3 regions of the Chelatococcus sp. XZ-Ab1 genome follow, and region 1 is predicted to be linked to each of the others. Evidence: riboswitches for the same ligand, from Rfam matches in the RefSeq annotation. Region 1 holds a riboswitch; each other region holds the start of a gene.
What was found. A riboswitch is a leader RNA that binds a small molecule or an ion and turns the genes downstream of it on or off. The one in region 1 is predicted to bind cobalamin.

Region 2: it holds a riboswitch for cobalamin, as region 1 does, so the genes downstream of both, P2T65_RS08270 (ribonucleotide-diphosphate reductase subunit beta) here and P2T65_RS06470 (TonB-dependent receptor) in region 1, are expected to answer to the same signal.
Region 3: it holds a riboswitch for cobalamin, as region 1 does, so the genes downstream of both, P2T65_RS12475 (CbtB-domain containing protein) here and P2T65_RS06470 (TonB-dependent receptor) in region 1, are expected to answer to the same signal.

The regions. Positions count from the first base shown of each region.
Region 1 is NZ_JARKII010000003.1:124,176-129,915, forward strand. It holds gene cobO (cob(I)yrinic acid a,c-diamide adenosyltransferase) at 1-548, shown strand, start outside; gene P2T65_RS06460 (cobyric acid synthase) at 548-2,032, shown strand; gene P2T65_RS06465 (ABC transporter substrate-binding protein) at 2,029-2,868, opposite strand; cobalamin riboswitch at 3,253-3,446, shown strand; gene P2T65_RS06470 (TonB-dependent receptor) at 3,480-5,456, shown strand; gene P2T65_RS06475 (iron ABC transporter permease) at 5,461-5,740, shown strand, end outside.
Region 2 is NZ_JARKII010000004.1:103,840-109,579, forward strand. It holds gene P2T65_RS08260 (iron ABC transporter permease) at 1-704, opposite strand, end outside; gene P2T65_RS08265 (ABC transporter substrate-binding protein) at 767-1,801, opposite strand; partial or broken gene P2T65_RS08270 (ribonucleotide-diphosphate reductase subunit beta) at 1,988-2,172, opposite strand; cobalamin riboswitch at 2,309-2,522, opposite strand; gene P2T65_RS08275 (alpha/beta fold hydrolase) at 2,734-5,740, shown strand, end outside.
Region 3 is NZ_JARKII010000007.1:206,932-212,671, reverse strand. It holds gene cobN (cobaltochelatase subunit CobN) at 1-245, opposite strand, end outside; gene cobW (cobalamin biosynthesis protein CobW) at 294-1,343, opposite strand; gene P2T65_RS12485 (DUF1636 domain-containing protein) at 1,411-1,839, opposite strand; gene P2T65_RS12480 (CbtA family protein) at 1,839-2,564, opposite strand; gene P2T65_RS12475 (CbtB-domain containing protein) at 2,571-2,744, opposite strand; cobalamin riboswitch at 2,779-2,969, opposite strand; gene rnk (nucleoside diphosphate kinase regulator) at 3,034-3,447, opposite strand; gene P2T65_RS12465 (hypothetical protein) at 3,826-4,515, opposite strand; gene P2T65_RS12460 (O-antigen ligase family protein) at 4,512-5,740, opposite strand, start outside.

The DNA of each region.
Region 1 (5,740 bases):
AGGATGCGGAGGTGGCGGCAAAGACACGCGAGAAGGGCCTCCTCATCGTCAACACCGGCCCCGGCAAGGGCAAGTCCACCGCCGCCTTCGGCCTCATGCTGCGGGCGCTCGGCCACGGCTGGAAGGTGGGCGTCGTCCAGTTCATCAAGGGCAGCTGGGAGACGGGCGAGCGCCGCGCCATGGAGCGCTTTTCCGACCTCGTCGAATGGCACAGCATGGGCGAGGGCTTCACCTGGGAGACGCAGGACAAGGCCCGCGACATCGCCGCCGCCTCGCGCGCGTGGGACAAGGCGAAGGAGTTGATGGCGCGGGACGACGTCCGCCTGGTCATTCTCGACGAACTCAACATCGCCCTGCGCTATGATTACCTGCCGCTCGACGCGGTGGTGGCGACGCTCACGGCGCGGCGGTCGGATCTGCACGTGGTCGTCACCGGTCGCAACGCCAAGCCGGAGATGGTCGCCGCCGCCGATCTCGTCACGGAAGCGGGGCTCGTCAAGCATCACTTCGCCGCTGGGGTGAAGGCACAGGAAGGTATCGAATTCTGATGGTAACGCCCGCGGTGATGCTCCAGGGCACCGGCTCCAACGTCGGCAAGTCGCTGATCGTCGCGGGCCTGTGCCGCCTCTTTGCCCGCCGCGGGCTCACCGTGCGCCCCTTCAAGGCGCAGAACATGTCGAACAACGCCGCTGCAGTGGCCGGCGGCGAGATCGGCCGCGCCCAGGCGCTGCAGGCGCGGGCCGCCCGCGCCGAGCCTACCGTGCACATGAACCCGGTGCTGCTGAAGCCCGAGAGCGACCGCGGCTCCCAGCTCATCGTGCAGGGCCGGCGCCACGGCCATCTCGATGCACGCGACTTCACCGGCCGGCGCAAGGCGCTGATGCCCTTCGTGCTCGGCAGCTTCGCCAAGGTCTGCGAGGGGGCCGACCTCGTCATCGTCGAGGGCGCGGGCAGCCCGGCCGAGATCAACCTGCGCGCCGGCGACATCGCCAACATGGGCTTCGCCACCGAGGCCGACGTGCCGGTGGTGCTCGTCGGCGACATCGACCGCGGCGGCGTCATCGCCAGCCTCGTCGGCACCCATGCCGTGCTCGACGAGGCCGACCGGGCCATGGTGCGCGGCTTCCTCGTCAACAAGTTCCGCGGCGACCCCGCCCTCTTCGCCGCGGGCATGACGGCGATCGCCGAACGCACCGGCTGGCAGCCGCTCGGCCTGCTGCCCTGGCTTCCGGAGGCGAGCCGGCTGCCCGCGGAAGATGCGCTCGACCTCACCGGCACCGGCCGCAAGCCTGGCGACACGTTCCTCGTCGCCGCCCCCGTCCTGCCGCGCATCGCCAATTTCGACGATCTCGACCCGCTCAGGCTGGAGGAGGGCGTCTCCCTCGTCCTCGTGCCGCCCGGCCGGCCGATCCCGTCCGATGCCGACCTCATCGTCCTGCCGGGCTCGAAGGCGACCATCGCCGACCTCGCCCATCTCAGGGACGAGGGCTGGGACATCGACATCCTCGCCCATGTGCGCCGCGGCCGGCGCGTCGTGGGCCTGTGCGGCGGCTACCAGATGCTCGGCCGCACCATCGCCGATCCCGAGGGCATCGAGGGCACGGCCGGTGTCGTGCCGGGGCTCGGCCTTCTCGACATCGACACGGTCCTGACGGGCGATAAGACGGTGCGGCCGGTCGAGGCCGTCCATGCAGGGACGGGCTATGCGGTCACCGCTTACGAGATCCACCTCGGCCGCAGCGAAGGGCCCGATTGCGTGCGCGCGCCCTTTCGCGTCGCCGGCGAACGCGAAGGGGCCATGTCGCCGGACGGGCTCGTCATCGGCACCTATCTGCACGGCATGTTCGCCGCCGACGACTTCCGCCGGGTCTTCCTCGCCCAGGCGAGCGGCGGCACCTTCCGCGCCAGCCTCGCCTACGAGCGCAGCATCGAGGAAGCCCTCGACAGGCTCGCCGCCCATGTCGGCCGGCACATGGACGTCGCCGCACTCCTCGCCATCGCGCAGGAGCGAGGCGGCGAGTCGATCCGCTAACGCTCCCCGTTCACCTTGGCACGCACCTCGGCCGCAAGCGCCTCGATGGCGGCCGGCGTCGACGGCCCGCCGCAGATGGTGAGCCTGTCGGACAGGAAGAGGCGCCGCTCGGGCGGCAGCACGCGGGCAAGCGCCGGGTGGACGAGAAAGGCCGTGCCGTTGTCGATGGCGCGGGCATCGGCCTCGTCCATCACCACGAAGTCCGGCGGGTCCATGACGAGTTGCTCGAGGCGCACGAGGCCGCCCTGCGTCAGGCCGAGGCGGGCCTGCATCGGCTGAAGGCCCATGTGGCCGAGGAGTTCGCCGACGAGCGAGCGTTCCCCCGGCACATAGCCGCGCCGGTAGAGAACGAGCGCGGTGGCCGGGCGCCGTGCGATGCCCCTGGTACGCGCGAGCGCCGCCTCGATCTCGGCGGCAAGCGCCGCGCCGCGCTCCGGATGGCCGAGCCGGGCCGCAACGGCCCTGAGCTGCTCGCGCCCCCCGGCGATGTCGCGCCAGGGGTCGAGCACCATCAGCTCCACGCCGTGGCGCTCCAAAAGCTCGCGCTTGACGCGCGTCCCGTACCGGCCACTGAGCACGAGGTCCGCCTCGCCGACAAGGATCTCCTCCCCCGTGCCGCCGTTGACCGGAAGGTCATCAACCAGCCCCGCGAGGAAGGAATAATCCTCATCGCGCGACAGGGGGCTGAGCGAGGCGATCTGGCCGCGGTCGGCGAGTGCCAGCAGGAGTTGGTCGGCGCACAGGTTGAGCGAGACGACCCGCGCCGGAGGCGTTTCGGTGTAGCGGACAACGGACGGCACGGTTTCCGATCGGCCGGCCGCGGCGAGGCGCACCATATCCCCCTCCCCCCGCTCGCGGCGGGAAGGGGTCAGGGGTGGGGGGCCGGCGGGTGCAGGCCGGAAGCCTTCCGGGCCGACGGACACACCACCTGCAATCGTCGAACGCCCGCCGGCGGAACCGCCCCCCACCCCGGCCCTCCCCACCACTGCGTGGGGGGAGGGAGGAGAGAGGCGCTCCGGCTCGCTGCTGCCGGAAGCCGGCCCAAGGCCGAGCCCTGTTGCAAGCACGATCGCGAACGCGACAGCCGTCCTCATATCCTCATGTCCTTGCCTGCCCTTACGGGCGCAATCTCGGCCGCAGCCTTACGGCGCTCCTTGCGCCGGCGCAAATGCACGGGCGGTGTATCCGCTCCGCGTGCTTGCGGCCGAGCCGCGGTCTGCGTAAAGAGGCCCTGCGTTGGTGCCCCGCCGCAGCGGGGTGAAACGGGAACGCGGTGCAAGACCGTGGCTGCCCCCGCAACTGTGAGCGGCGAGCGGCGATTCGACGAAGCCACTGGGGCCATCGGGCACCGGGAAGGCCGAATCGCCGCAGGGACCCGCAAGCCAGGAGACCGGCCAGCGCGCGAGGCAACCCTGACATCCGCCGGAGGGGCGGAATGGAGGTTTTCATGGCCGGTTCCGCCGGCCGCCGGACGCTCTCCGGCGGTATCTTCCTTTTGTCTTCCCTCATCCTTGCCGCCACCGATGCCGCCAGCAACGAGATAGCCCTGCGCGAGATCGTCGTCACGGCGACGCGCGGCCCGCAGGCCATTGCCCGCAGCGGCAGCGCCGTTACCGTCATTACCGGCGAGGAGATCGCCCGCGCGGGCGCTCGCACGCTCAACGAGGCCCTGCGCCGCGTGCCCGGCCTCGACCTCACCGAGAGTGGCGGCACGGGCGCCACCGCCTCTGTGCGCCTGCGCGGCGGCGAGCCGGGCCAGACCCTGGTGCTGATCGACGGCGTGCGCGTCAATGATCCGTCCACCGGCAACGGCCAGTTCGACTTCTCGTTGCTGGTGCCGACCGGCATCGAGCGCATCGAGGTGCTGCGCGGCCCCCAATCGGCCCTCTACGGCTCGGACGCGATGGGCGGCGTCGTCAACATCATCACCCGCAAGGGCCGCGGCGAGCCGCGCGCAGCCATCGCCGCCGAGGGCGGCAGTTACGGCAGCAGGGGGGTGCAGGCCGCCGTGTCCGGCGGCGATCCGCGCTTCAACTATGCCATCTCGCTCAACGGCTACGACACCGCCGGCTTCTCGCGCTGGGGCCACCGCATCGGCCGCCTCCGCGCCCGGCACCCATGGCCGCTGGAGAACGACGGCGCGCGCCGCTTCGGCCTCTCCGCGCGCTTCGGCTTCTCGCCGAGCGAAGACGTCGCCTTCGACGTCGGCGGCTCGGCCTATGTCAATGCCACGCAATACGACGCGGCCTTCGGAGCCTTTCCCGACACCCCGTCGTCGAGCGTCCAGCGCCTCGGGCAGGTCCATGCCAGGGCGACCGTCCACGCCTTCGACCGGCGGCTGAAGAACACCTTTCTCGTCTATGCCAACCGCACCGAGCGCGACTATCGCTCCATCAGCTATTACGGCAGCACGGCAGCGCCGGTGACGGACTGGTCGAAGGATGGCTATGTCGGCGGGCGCGTCGGCGCCTCCTATCAGGGCGATCTCTCGCTTGATGCCTTCGGCCTCCTTACCTTCGGCGGCCAGGTGGAACGCGAGACGTTGACGAGCACGAGCCAGCCGGTGCTGCCGGTGCCCGGCCTACGCACGACGCTCGACGATGCCGCCCAGACCACCCGCTCGCTCTTCGCCCTGCACCAGATCGCCCTCGCCGAGCACTTGAACCTGTCGCTCGGCGGGCGCATTGACGACATCGAGGGGGCGGACCGCTTCGCCACCTGGCGCGCCACCCTCGCCTACGACATCGCGGAGAGCGGCACCGTGCTGCGCGCAAGCGCCGGGACGGGCGCCAAGGCTCCGACGCTCTACCAGCGCCTCGATCCGCTCTACGGCAATGCGGCGCTCAGCCCGGAGCGCTCCTTCGGCATCGACGCCGGCATCGACCAGAAGCTGTTCGACGGGCGGCTCACCCTTTCCGGCACGCTGTTCCTCAACCGCTTGCGCGATCTCATCAATTTCCAGAGCGATCCGTCCTGCCGGCCGGACCAGCCCTTTGGTTGCTACGTCAATGTGGCGCGGGCCGAGACCAGCGGCTTCGAACTGGCGGCGAAGGCCGAGCTCATTCCCGGGAGGCTTGGGCTCGACATCGCCTATACGAACCTTGTCGCCATCGACCGCACCACCGACCTCAGGCTCGCCCGCAGACCGGAGAACGCCGCGCGCATCGGCCTCACCTTGACGCCCGCGCCGGGCCTCGTCATCGCGCCGACGCTCGTTCTCGTCGACGCGCGCTATTCCGCGGCGCACGAGAAGGACAGGCTCGCCCCCTATGCCCGGCTCGACCTCTTCGCCTCCTATGAGGTGTCGGAGGGCGTGTCGCTCTTCCTGCGCGGTGAAAACCTCACCGATGCGCGCTATGAGGAGGTGAAGAACTACGGCACGGCGGGGCGCTCGCTCTACGCCGGCCTCAAGGCCAGCTGGTGAGGCGATGGACGGCGCAGGGGGCAGGGAGATCGAGGAGGAGGCGGCCCGCCGCTCCGGGCGCTGGCTGGTGCCGGCGCTCGTCGTCATCCTCCTCGTCCTGTGCGTCCTGTCGCTGATGCTCGGCCCGGCGCGGCTCACGCCAGCCACGGTGATCGAGGGCCTCCTCGGCGACAGCGGTGGTGCGGGCGTCGTCGTGCGCGACATCCGCCTGCCGCGCACCCTGCTCGCCGTCATCATCGGCGCGACGCTCGGCCTTGCGGGCGCCGCCTTGCAAGGTCTGCTGC
Region 2 (5,740 bases), on a different contig from region 1:
ACCGGCACGCCGAGCGATGCCGCGGACCGGGAGCCGAAGGCGAAGGCATCGAGCGCACGTGCATGGAGGAGGCAGATGAGGAGCCCGCCGAGCGCCACGGGCACGGCGAGCGACACATCGGGCCAGCGCACGCCTGACAGGTTGCCGAGCAGCCAGAACATGATGCCGCGCGCCTGGTCGGCCGTCGCCGATTTCGTGACGACGAAGGAGGTGAGGGCGTTGAAGAGCTGGGAGCCGGCGATCCCCGCGAGGATGATGGCCGCCGGGCCCCGTCCGGCCCCGAGCGCGAGCAGCGCGACGAGGCCGAAGGCGAGGAGCGCTCCGGCGAAGGCGCCGAGCGACAGCGATACGAAGCCGGAGCCGAGGCCGAGGATGGCGACCGCGACCGCCCCGCTCGAAGCGCCCGCCGAGATGCCGAGGATATACGGGTCGGCAAGCGCGTTGCGGAGCAGGGACTGGAGCACGACGCCGCCCAAGGCGAGCGAGGCGCCGCAGCAGGCCGCGACGAGGGCGCGCGCGATGCGGTAGTTCCAGACGATGCCCTCGTCGATGGGATCGAGTGCATAGCCCGCACTCCACAGGCGGTTGGCCACGGTCTTGGCCACCGTCTCAACCGGAATGGACGTCTCGCCCACGGCCGCGCCGAGCGCGAGCGCGGCCGTCAGGATCGCGGCAGCGACGAGTCCATCCGCAACGAAGCGCAAAGGCGCGAGCGCCGGCCTTGTCCGGCCCGCGTCAACTTCGACCGGGGACAGCTGTAGCGACGTCACTGGACGAGACCGGCTTTCTCGAGCGCATCGGCGAGAACCTCGATGCCCTCGATCGTGCGGATCGTCGGGTTCATCGCCTGGGCGTCCATGACGATGACGCGGCCGTCCTTCACCGCCGGCATGAGGCGCGTGACCGGATCGCTCTCGAGGAATTTCAGCTTCACGGTGATGTCGTCGGCCGGGTAGCGGCGCCGGTCCATCCGGCCGGCGACGAGGACCGTCGGATTGGCCCGCGCGATCGTCTCCCAGCCGACCGTCGGCCATTCCTCCTTGCTCTCGATGACGTTGCGGACCCCGAGCGTCGCCATGATGTAGCCCGGTGCGCCGCTCAGCCCCGCGACATAGGGATCGATGTCGAGCTGGGCGCTGGAGAACCAAAAGACGGCCGACACCTTGCCGCCGAGCGAGGCGATCTTCTGCCGGGCCGCCGCTTCGCGGGCCTTCAGCTTTGCGATCAGCGTGTCGCCCCGCTCCTTGACGTCGAAGATGCGGGCGAGATCGTCGATCTCCTGATAGATCAGCTCCATCGAGAATTTGGTGGTGCGCACGCCGTCGCCGCCACTCGAATTGTCCTTGCCGATGCAATCGGCCGGGGAGGTGTAGACCGGGATGCCGAGCTCGGCGAACTGCTCGGGCGTCGCGACCACGCCCTGCGGGCCGATCTGCCACTGGAACTGCGTCGTGACGAGGTCCGGCTTCGCGCCGAGCACGCTCTCGAAGTTCGGATCGTTGTCGGCGAGCCGCGGGATGGTGGCATTGACCTCCTCGTAGCCCTCGATCACCGGCCCGAGCCACACCGCCGTACCGACGACCTTCTCCGCAAGGCCAAGGAGGTAAAGGATTTCCGTCGAGCTTTGGCCGACGGAAACCGTGCGCGTCGGCGCCTGCGTAAAGATGATGTCACGGCCGCAGTTCTTCACCGTCAGCGGATATTGTGTCTGCCCGGCGACGGCAGGTGGAGCAAGCGCCAGGAGGGCGGCTGCACCGCAGGCCCCGAGGAAGGGACGGAGGAAGCTGGTTGGCAAGGTCATGGTCCTTTTTGGGAAACAGGCCATCTGGTTTTGCCGTCCATCCCGTGCGGGAGCGGCGCAGATGGCTGAAAGCAGGGCGCGTCGCAGCAAAATGAAATGTTATAACATTCACTATGTCACGCCGGGTACCGGCGCAAGATCGTTTGCACGGCATTCGCGCCATACACAGGTGGCTGCGTAGCAGCGGTTGGCGATGAAGTGCATGCTGGTCGCACGGCGGCGCGTTCAGCCCGAGGAAGCCGCGCGGTATGGTGTCCCGTCCCGCAGGCTGCCTCGCTCTCGGCCGCTTGCTTCAGCATCGTCCTGAACTCGTCCTGGAAGGCGCCGGTCCACAGATGCGGGTTCTCGGACCTGATCTGGTTGATGGCGTTCGGTTTCCACGGACAAAGACACCGGCTTCAAACCCCATTATCGGGCGCAAAGGCCGGGCGGATGCGAGGATGGCGTCGACGGCTCACGCCGTGGTCCCGACGACCCAAGCGACCCACCGGGACACCCCGCCCGAGGACGTTTCGTTCCAGTCACGGTAGGTCTCCTGGCTCGCGGATCGTCGCCTTCGTCCGGCCTTCCCGGAGCCCGCGGGCTCCAGTGACACGAGATGGACGATTGGCTCGCCGCTCACAGTTGCGGGGGCAGCTCCGGCCTTGCCGCTCGGCGCACCGGATTCCCTCTTAGCTCTCGTTTCAGGACGATTCGAGAGACCATGACTACTAGATAGCGTGCCGATCGCGAGCGGCAGCGTCAATATCTTGGCGCCATCCTTCCTCGACTGTGTTGGCGAGCCGCCGAGCCGGCGAGCGTTCCCACTCCGGCGCACGGGGTGCGGGTTTCGTCGGGTGCGCTGCGGCACATCCCGGCAGCGCTGGCCGAATGATAACTTTCAGCCCTCCGCCGCAATTGGTACATTTTGAAACGAGTAGAGGCAGTATGCCGTGTCGCTCGATATCCGCGTTCTTGGAGACCTGACGGTCCTTCGCGCCGGCGAGGCCGTGTCCCTGCCGCCGTCGCGCAAGACGCGGGCGCTGCTGGCCTATCTCGCCATGACCGACAGGCCGCAGCGGCGCGAGCGGCTGTGCGAGATGTTCTGGGAAATCCCGGACGACCCGCGCGGTGCGCTGCGCTGGAGCCTGTCGAAGATCCGCCAGATCGTCGAGAACGGCGAGGGCGGCGTTCTGGAGGCCGACCGCAACACGGTCTATCTCAACAAGGACGGTCTGGTCCTCGATGTGGCGCCGCTGCGCGGCCTCGGCATCCGCGATATCGAAGCGCTCGGCACCGAAAGCCTGGAGGCGCTCGCCGGCGCCTTCCGCGGCCGCTTCCTCGACGATCTCTCGCTGCCGCGCTGCCCGGAGTTCGAGGCCTGGCGCATCGCCGTCGGCGACGAGCTCGACGTCACGCGCCTGCGTCTCCTGCGCATCCTGATCGACCGTCTGGCGGACGAGCCGGAGCGCGCGCTCGTCCACGCCCGCATGTTGCAGGCCCTCGAGCCCGACGACGAGACGGTGCGCACGGACATCCGCCGGCTCGGAGAGGCTGCCCGCCGGATCGCGATGGTCCAGCCGCGGCAGGCCAGGGAGGGCGAGGCTGCGCCTGTCGAGGCCCGCGAGGAGAGGGAGGCGGAGCCGCAGGGCCCGGCCGCAGCCACGCCGCTGGCCCAGGAAATCCGTCGCTGCGCGACGCCCGACGGCGTGCGGCTGGCCTATGCGCTGAGCGGCCAGGGGCCGCCCCTCGTCCGCGCCGCCCACTGGATGTCGCATCTGGAGCGCGACTGGGACAGCCCGGTGTGGAAGCACTGGATGGAGGGGCTCTCGGCCAATTTCCGGCTGGTGCGCTACGACCAGCGCGGCAACGGCCTGTCGGACCGCGACCCGGCCGATCTCACCTTCGAGGCGATGATCGCCGATCTCGAGAGCATCATCGACGCCGCGGGCCTGCGCCGCGTCTTCCTGCTCGGCATCTCGCACGGGTGCGCCACGTCGATCGCCTATGCCGCGCGCCATCCCGAGCGCGTGGCCGGCATGGTGCTCTACGGCGGCTTCAGCCAGGGCTGGCGCAGGCGCGGGGACCCGCGCGAGGTGGCGCGCCGCGAGGCGATGAGTGCCCTGATGCGCGAGGGCTGGGGACAGGACGACCCGGTCTTCCGCCAGATGTTCACCTTCATGTTCATCCCCGAGGCGACGCCCGAGCAGAAGGATTGGTACAACGATCTGCAGCGGGACACCGTCTCGCCCGAGGTGGCGCACCGGATCTTCGAGGAAGGCGGCGAGATCGACGTGACGGATCTCCTGCCGCGGATCCGCGTGCCGACGCTCGTCATGCATGCCACCCGCGACGCGGTGATCCCCTTCGAGCACGGCAAGGCGCTCGCCGCCAGCATGCCGGGTGCGCGCTTCCTCGCGCTCGACAGCGCCAACCACGTGCTCCTGGCGCACGAGCCGGCCTTCGCCACTTTCCTCGAGGAGACGCGCCGCTTCCTTGCCGATCCGGAAGAAACGCAGAAGCTTTCCCAGCCGCCGGCGCGCCTTGGTATCGACCGGTCCCGCCAGTACGTCACGGTGCTGGCTGCCGAGGTCGTCAGCCCGCTCGATGCCGTCGAGACCGTCGATCCCGAGACCGCGGAGTGCGAGCTGCAGCCGATCTACGACCGCCTGGTGGCGGTGATCGAGGAGCACGGCGGCGTCGTCACGGCCAATCTCGACGGCATGGTCAGCGCGACCTTCGGCCTGGCACGGGCGACGGAGGACCACGCCTTCCTCGCCTGCCGGGCGGCGCTTGCGACGCGGCTCGCGGTCGAGGAGCTGTCGCAGGGCGGTGCGCGGCTGAGGGCCGGGATCGACACGGGCGAGGTCATCGTGCGCCAGACGCCCGGACCGGACGGCATCCGGGTCGAGGTGAACGGCGTCGCCACGCGGTCCGCGAACCGCCTGATGCGCGCGCTGCGGCGAGCGACCATCGCCGCGACGGCCCGGGCGCGAACGGCAGCCGGCGGCTATCTCCAGATGCAGCGGATGCGCCATGCCGAACACCCGCAACTCGGGCGGGACGAGCGGGCCTATGAGCTCGTCAGCGAGAACCACGCCCTGTCCCGCTGGCATCGCAGGGCGAACCGCGGACTGACCGGCCTCGTCGCGCGCGAGGCCGAGCTCAAGAGCCTCATCACGGCCTGGCGGCGCGTGCGCGAGGGCCATGGGCAGGTCGTCGGCATCGTTGCCGATCCCGGCCTCGGCAAGTCGCGCCTCGCGCACGAGTTCCTCGCCCTCGACGAGGTCGCCGGCTTTGCCGTTCTCGAAAGCGGCGGCCATGAATTCGATGCCAGCGTCTCGCTCGGCGTCGCCAAGAAGCTGCTGCTGTCCGCCTGCGGCATCCGCGGCGAGGACACGCTGGAGGAGGCGCGCTATCGCCTCCTGCGCCGGCAGGCGGAGCTTGCGCTCGACCCGGGTCACGGCGCGCCGTTGTCCTTTCTCGCCGACATGCCGGTCGAGGACGAGGCCTGGCACCGGCTCGATGCGCGCGAGCGGACGGCCCGCGTCTGCGCGGCGATGAGCGCCTTCCTCATCGCCGTGAGCCGGCAGGCGCCGCTCGCCCTGCTGGTGGAGGATCTGCACTGGATCGATGCGGAGAGCGAGGCCATCGTGAACCGCCTCGTCGATGCGATCGGCGCCAACCGCATCATGCTCATCGCCACCTATCGGCCGCACTACCGGCACGGCTGGGCACGCAGGGGCTCGTTCCAGCAGATCAGGCTGGAGCGTTTCGTGCGCGAGGAGATGGACGCGTTCCTGACGGCGCTGCTCGGCTCCGACCCGAGCCTCGGGGACCTGCGCGCGCTCCTGACCGAGCGGGCCGATGGCACGCCGCTGTTCCTCGAGGAGATGGTGCGGGCGCTGGCCGCGAGCGGCGCCCTCATTGGCCAGCCCGGCCATTTCGAGGCGAGAAGCC
Region 3 (5,740 bases), on a different contig from region 1:
GCCGCCACCTGATCGACGTAGAGGTCGACCGACAGGGGATGGCGCAGCCGCTTGAGGTCGGCGAGGCGCAGGCTGGGAAAGTCGCTGCCGGAGCGAGCATGGGCGAGACGGGCATGGGCGGCCGCGACGAGCGCAAGGTCGCTGTCGGCGAAGGAGAGCACGACAATGTCGCCCGGCGACTGGGCGACATCCACCGCCTCGTTCGCCTCGTCGAGCGTCACGGATGTCGTCGCGAGGAGGTGCATTGCCTCCGTCCCTCACCTCTCACGCGGGCCGGCGGGCCCGCGCGTCCCTCACCCGGCGAGCGCGCCCGCCACCGCAGCCTGGTCGAAGCCCTTGAGGCCTATGACGACGAGCCGGCCCGCGCGCTCCTCACCCGGCTTCCATGCCCGGTCGAAATGATGGCCTACTCGGGATCCCACCGCCTGCACCACGAGCCGCATGGGCTTGTCCGGCAGCGCGAGGAAACCCTTGATGCGCAGGACGCCATCCACCGCGCCCGCGGCGGCGACGCGCCGGGCGATCTCCTCGGGCGAATCGACATCGGCCACCGGGAAGACAGCGCTCTCGAAGTCGTCGTGGTCGTGCTCGCCGATGTCGTCATGGTGCGACGGACGGGCGGCAAGGTCGTTCTCCGCCGCCGCGCCGAGGCCGATCAGCACGCGCGCGTCGATGGCGCCGTTGGCCGCCGGCACGATCTTGACCGCGCGCGGCAGTTCGCTGGCAATCTGTGCTGACACGGCCTCGATCTCGGCCGAGCTCATCAGGTCCGTCTTGTTGAGCACGATGAGGTCGGCGCACAGAATCTGGTCCTCGAACACCTCCTCGAGCGGATTGTCGTGGTCGAGCGTCTCGTCCGCCGCACGCTGCGCCGCCAGCGCGGCGGGATCGTCGGCAAAGCGCCCCTCCGCCACGGCCGGCCCGTCGACCACGGCGACGACGCCGTCGACGGTGACGCGCGAGCGGATCTGCGGCCAGTTGAAGGCGCTGACGAGCGGCTTGGGCAGGGCGAGGCCCGAGGTCTCGATGACGATGTGGTCGGGCGCCGGCTCAATGGCGAGCAACCGGTCGAGCGCCGGCACGAAGTCATCCGCCACCGTGCAGCACAGGCAGCCGTTGGGCAGCTCCACCACCGCCTCCTCCGGGCAGCCGGCGATGCCGCAGCCGGAAAGGAACGAGCCGTCGAAGCCGACGTCGCCGAATTCGTTAACGATGACGGCAATGCGCCGGCCGTGGCCGCCCTCGAGGATGCGGCGCACGAGGGTCGTCTTGCCCGCGCCAAGGAAGCCGGTGACGATGGTACACGGCACCTTGGCCGTCGTTGCTGGAAGGGTCGCTTGCATCTGTCGGTCCAGTCTGCCGCATCACGGCGGCACAAGAAAATCGGGGGCTGCGCCAGGAGCGGCGCGGCTAGTCCTGCGTCAGCGCATCGCTGCCGCTCAGGGCCGGCGTCGGCGTCTGCGGGCGAAAGGCCAGGGGCGGCACGCGCGCGACGACGCCCTTACGGAAGGGCAGCGGCCGCTCCTTCCAGGCGATGATGCCGTTCTCGGTGGCGCCATAAGCCCGTGCGGCAGCGGCGATGTCGTCGAGATGGGCCTCGTTGTCGAGGTCACCGACGAGATAGGTCCACTTGCCGTCACCGACGAGCGCCACCGTGCAGGGGCGGTTGCAGACGGCGAGGCACTCGACCGGCACCACCGCGGCGCCGGGCGCGTCATCGGCCAGCCGGTCGGCGAGGCGCTCGGCGAGCACGCGGCCCGGCTCATCGAAGCCGACGGCATTGTCGGCGCGCCGCCGGCAGGAGACGCAGACGAAGACGGTGACGTCGGGCGCCGCCATCACGCCTCACCCGCCCGGCGGGCCAGATGCTGCCAGAGGAGACCGACGAGGAGCCCGGTCAACAGCCACAGCACCGCCTGGACGGCAAGCGAGGTGGCGGCGAACTGGGCGGCGAGTTCGGCCGGCACGCGGCTCTCGTAGGCGGCCGGATGCGGCGCGCCGACGACGTGCGGCGCCGCGATCATGGCAAGGGCGATAGCTCGGGCCCAGAACGCGCCGTGGTGCACGAACAGCCACAGGCCGCCCGCGGTCAGCGCCGCCGTCGCGATCCACCAGACCTGCCGCGCCAGCAGCGGCGCGGCGGCGCTGCCGGGCAGTTCCGGCGCGAGGCCAAGGGCCGGTGCAAGCCCGGCGGCGAGGAAGGCGGCGAAGGCGAAGCCGAGGGCCCGGCGCTCGTCGATGCGCCCGCCTGCCGCGATCATGGCGGCGAGGATGACGAGGGCGAAGCCGACGGCCGTGACGATCGTGGTAAGCCCGGTCAGCAAGGTCCTGCCGGCATCGAAGCCGGCCTCACCGCCCGATGCGGCAGCACCGGCGCCGTGGCCGCCGTGAGCGAGGATGATATTGGCCGGCACCAGCAGGCCACCGGCCTGCTGCTCGGCCTCGACCTCATAGACCTCCGCCGCCAGGATCAGCGGCGTCGTGGTGAAATGCTGCAGGACCGCAACCGCAAGCCCGGCAACGAGGCCGGCCACAAGGCCGACCGCGAGCACGCGTTGAAGCATTGCCCGTCAGTGGCAGGGGAAGCTCAGGGCGTGGCGCGTGTCGTGGGCGGCATCGTGGATGGTGTCGGGATGGGCGAAGCCCGTCACGAAGACGAGGCCCGTGCCGAGGACGAAGGCGAGAAGCGCCGCCTTGAAGGCTTCGGCGCGGCTGGCAACGCGGGCGGTTGCGACTGCGGTCATCGTGCATCTCCCTGGCTGCCACACCCGGCAGCCTCACGCGTGGATCGGCGACGGCAGGTCTCCTGGCTTGCGGCTCTCGTCCCCGGGCCGCCTTCCCGGGACCCGTGGGTCCCAGTGGCATCCGGCCCGGCGCTTGCCGCCTACAGTTGCGGGGGCAGCCGCGGCTTTCGACCGCGTTCCCTTTTCACCTCGCGGGAGCGAGGCACCGTCACCGGCACATTACCGTTTCACGAGGCGCTTGCAATCACGCTTTTTGCCGAGCGTCACCGCCGAGGCGCCCGGTGGCGCCTCACGACCGCTCCTCGACGGCGTGGACCTTGAGCTGCCGCCGCTCGCCGCCGCGCGTCTCCCACGAGATCGACTGGCCGGCGGCGAGGCCGATGAGCGCGACGCCGATTGGAGTCAGGATGGAGATGCGGCCGGCCGCGATATCGGCCTCACCGGGGTAGACGAGCTCGACCGTCTGCACCTTGCCGGTCACCTCGTCCTCGAAGGTGACGCGCGAGCCCATGGCGACGACGGCGCTGCGCAGCTTGCCTGCGGGCAGCACCTTGGCCCGGTCGAGTTCGCCCAGGAGATTCTCGGCGAGCTCCGGCTGGCGATCTGCCGCGGCCTCGGCCAGCGCGTAAAGCCGGTCGAAATCCTCCTGCGAGACCGTGATGGGCGGACGGCGCAAGGCGCGGCGCGACGATACGGCGGACATGGAATAACCTCCCGATGAGCGTTCGACGGCCCGGTGCCGCTTCCTGACGGGCAGGCCGCTCGCGGAACGGCCCTCGCAGCGCGACCGCCTCTACGGCCGGCCGGCGCGCGGCGCCCTGGCCGCATGATGTGGATGACTGTCGTGTGATGTCGTGTATGGCCGGCCTACGCCGGCGGTCGTCAGGCCGAAGCCCGGCGGCTGCCCCGAACCCGGGCAGCCCAATGGCCACACCGCGTCCGGGGCTATATTCCCGCGATGAGAGAACCCGCGCGAAGCAGGAAACGGCGCTGTGGCACGACCTTCAACATCATCCATCGAATATGGGTTCGGCCGGAGCGGGTGTCAAACGGGCTGACGCGCTGCGGCCTGTGGACAGCGTCACTTCTCGGCGGCATCGAGCCGCGCGAGTTGGGTGGCGAACCAGGCACGCACCTCCGCGCCCGCCAGATCACCCAGCGCCAGCGCAGTTCTCTCGGCCCGCGGGTCCAGCGCAGCGCGGGCGAGGATATGCTGCATGCGATGCCCGGACATCACGAGGATGGCGAAATCCACCGCGATGCGCCTGCGTTCGTCCGGCGTGAGGGCGTCGAAGGCATCGAAAGCGAAGAGCACCCGCCGCTCCGCCATCCACGCCTCGAAAGGCATGGTGCGGATCGACAGGGCGAGGGCAGACCTGCCCTGGTCGTCGAGGCGCCCCCCGGTCACGTGGGTGGCAGCCAGCGCAAGCCAGGCATCGCCCGAACGGGGCGAGGCCCGCACGAGGCGCCGGCGCAGATCGGCGCAGGCCCCGCGCTGCCGCTCCGCCTCCTCGCCGCTCCGCCGCGCCACCAGCGCCAGCCACTCGCTGTCGCAGGCCAGTGCGGCAACGGCCAGAACCTCGCCCGATTCGACGCCGCCGACCGGTCCCGGAACGGGCGAATCAGCGATCGCGACGCGCGACAGCTGTCTTGCGCCGAACTCCGGCACAAGGGTTCCCATCGCGCGAACTGCCCAGCACTCGGACCGCAACATGACAAGACCGGCGGCGACCAGCGCGACGGCAGGGAGGAGGGTCGTGGCGCGCCTCATCGCGTCTGTCCCGAAAGGATGGGCAGAACGGCCAGCCCCGTAGCCCGACGCCGGGTAGCCGTGATGCCGCGTGCCGCATCACCCGCGGCCGCGAAGGTCAGCGCGAGCAGCGCGGTGGCGAAGCCGCGGCTCTCGATCAGCATGGCTTCGACCACATTCGCACCGATCAGGAAGACAGCGACGGCGAAAGGCATACAGCGCAAGGCTCCGAGCCGTGCCACGTCCTCCCGCAAGGCGAGACGCAAGGACTGGCGAAGGAGAACGAAGAGGACGAAGAGAGCGGCGAGGAGCCCGACGACGCCAAGGCCGATGAGAATGTCCATGTAGCCGCTGTGCGGATTGACGAAATCGTAGCCGAACATCGCTGTGATGGCCGGCCGAAGCACCTGGTAGCCGGCGCTGAAGCCGTAACCGAGCCAGGGATTCTCCCTCGCGAGATCGATCAGCAGGACCCACAATTGCCAGCGGCCGGTGAAGGTGAGGTCTCGGCCGAGGGCCATGATGCCGGCGGCGAGCAGCGCCTGCGACGCGAGCAGCAGCGGAACGAGGAAGAAGAGGCCAAGGACCAGCAGCACGCCGCGCAGGCTCCGCCCGGCCCCTTCGAGGAGGCGAAGCCCGGCCATGGCGGCAACCCCGATGACGAGCGCCGCATAGCCGCCGGCCGATTCCGACCGCACGAGACAAAGCACGGCCACGGCGGCGATAGCGAGACGCAGAACGAGCGGCCCGAGGGACGGCCCGGCGCAGAAGAGCCAGGTGATGCAGGTGAGGGCCGCCGCCTGACCCAGCAGCACGCGATGGTAGAAGACGCCCCGCCAGACACCGGCATGGATGGATTCGAAGGCATCCGTGCGCTGGTGCAACGCCTGTTCGGGCGCAGCGAAGGCAAAGAGCGCGCTGGCGAGGATGCCGATGGCGAGGACGATGGCGACCAGACGCAAGGTCTCGCGGGCGCCGAAATACGCAACATAGCCGCAGCCGAGGACGAAGGTCGCCGTGCTGGCGAAGGCCTTCTGCAATGTCACCCCCGGAAGCGGCGACCAAAAGGCAGACAACGCCGCGAGAAGCAGCACCGGGAAGACGGGCCACGCGCGCAGCAGCGTGGCTGCGAAGCGGCGCGGCACCATCAGGCCGAAGCAGAGGCCAAGGGCGTAGATGCCGATGAGCAGGCCGCGCAACAGCGGCGAATAGATCTCGATGGCCTGCTCGAAGTCGATGCCGACTA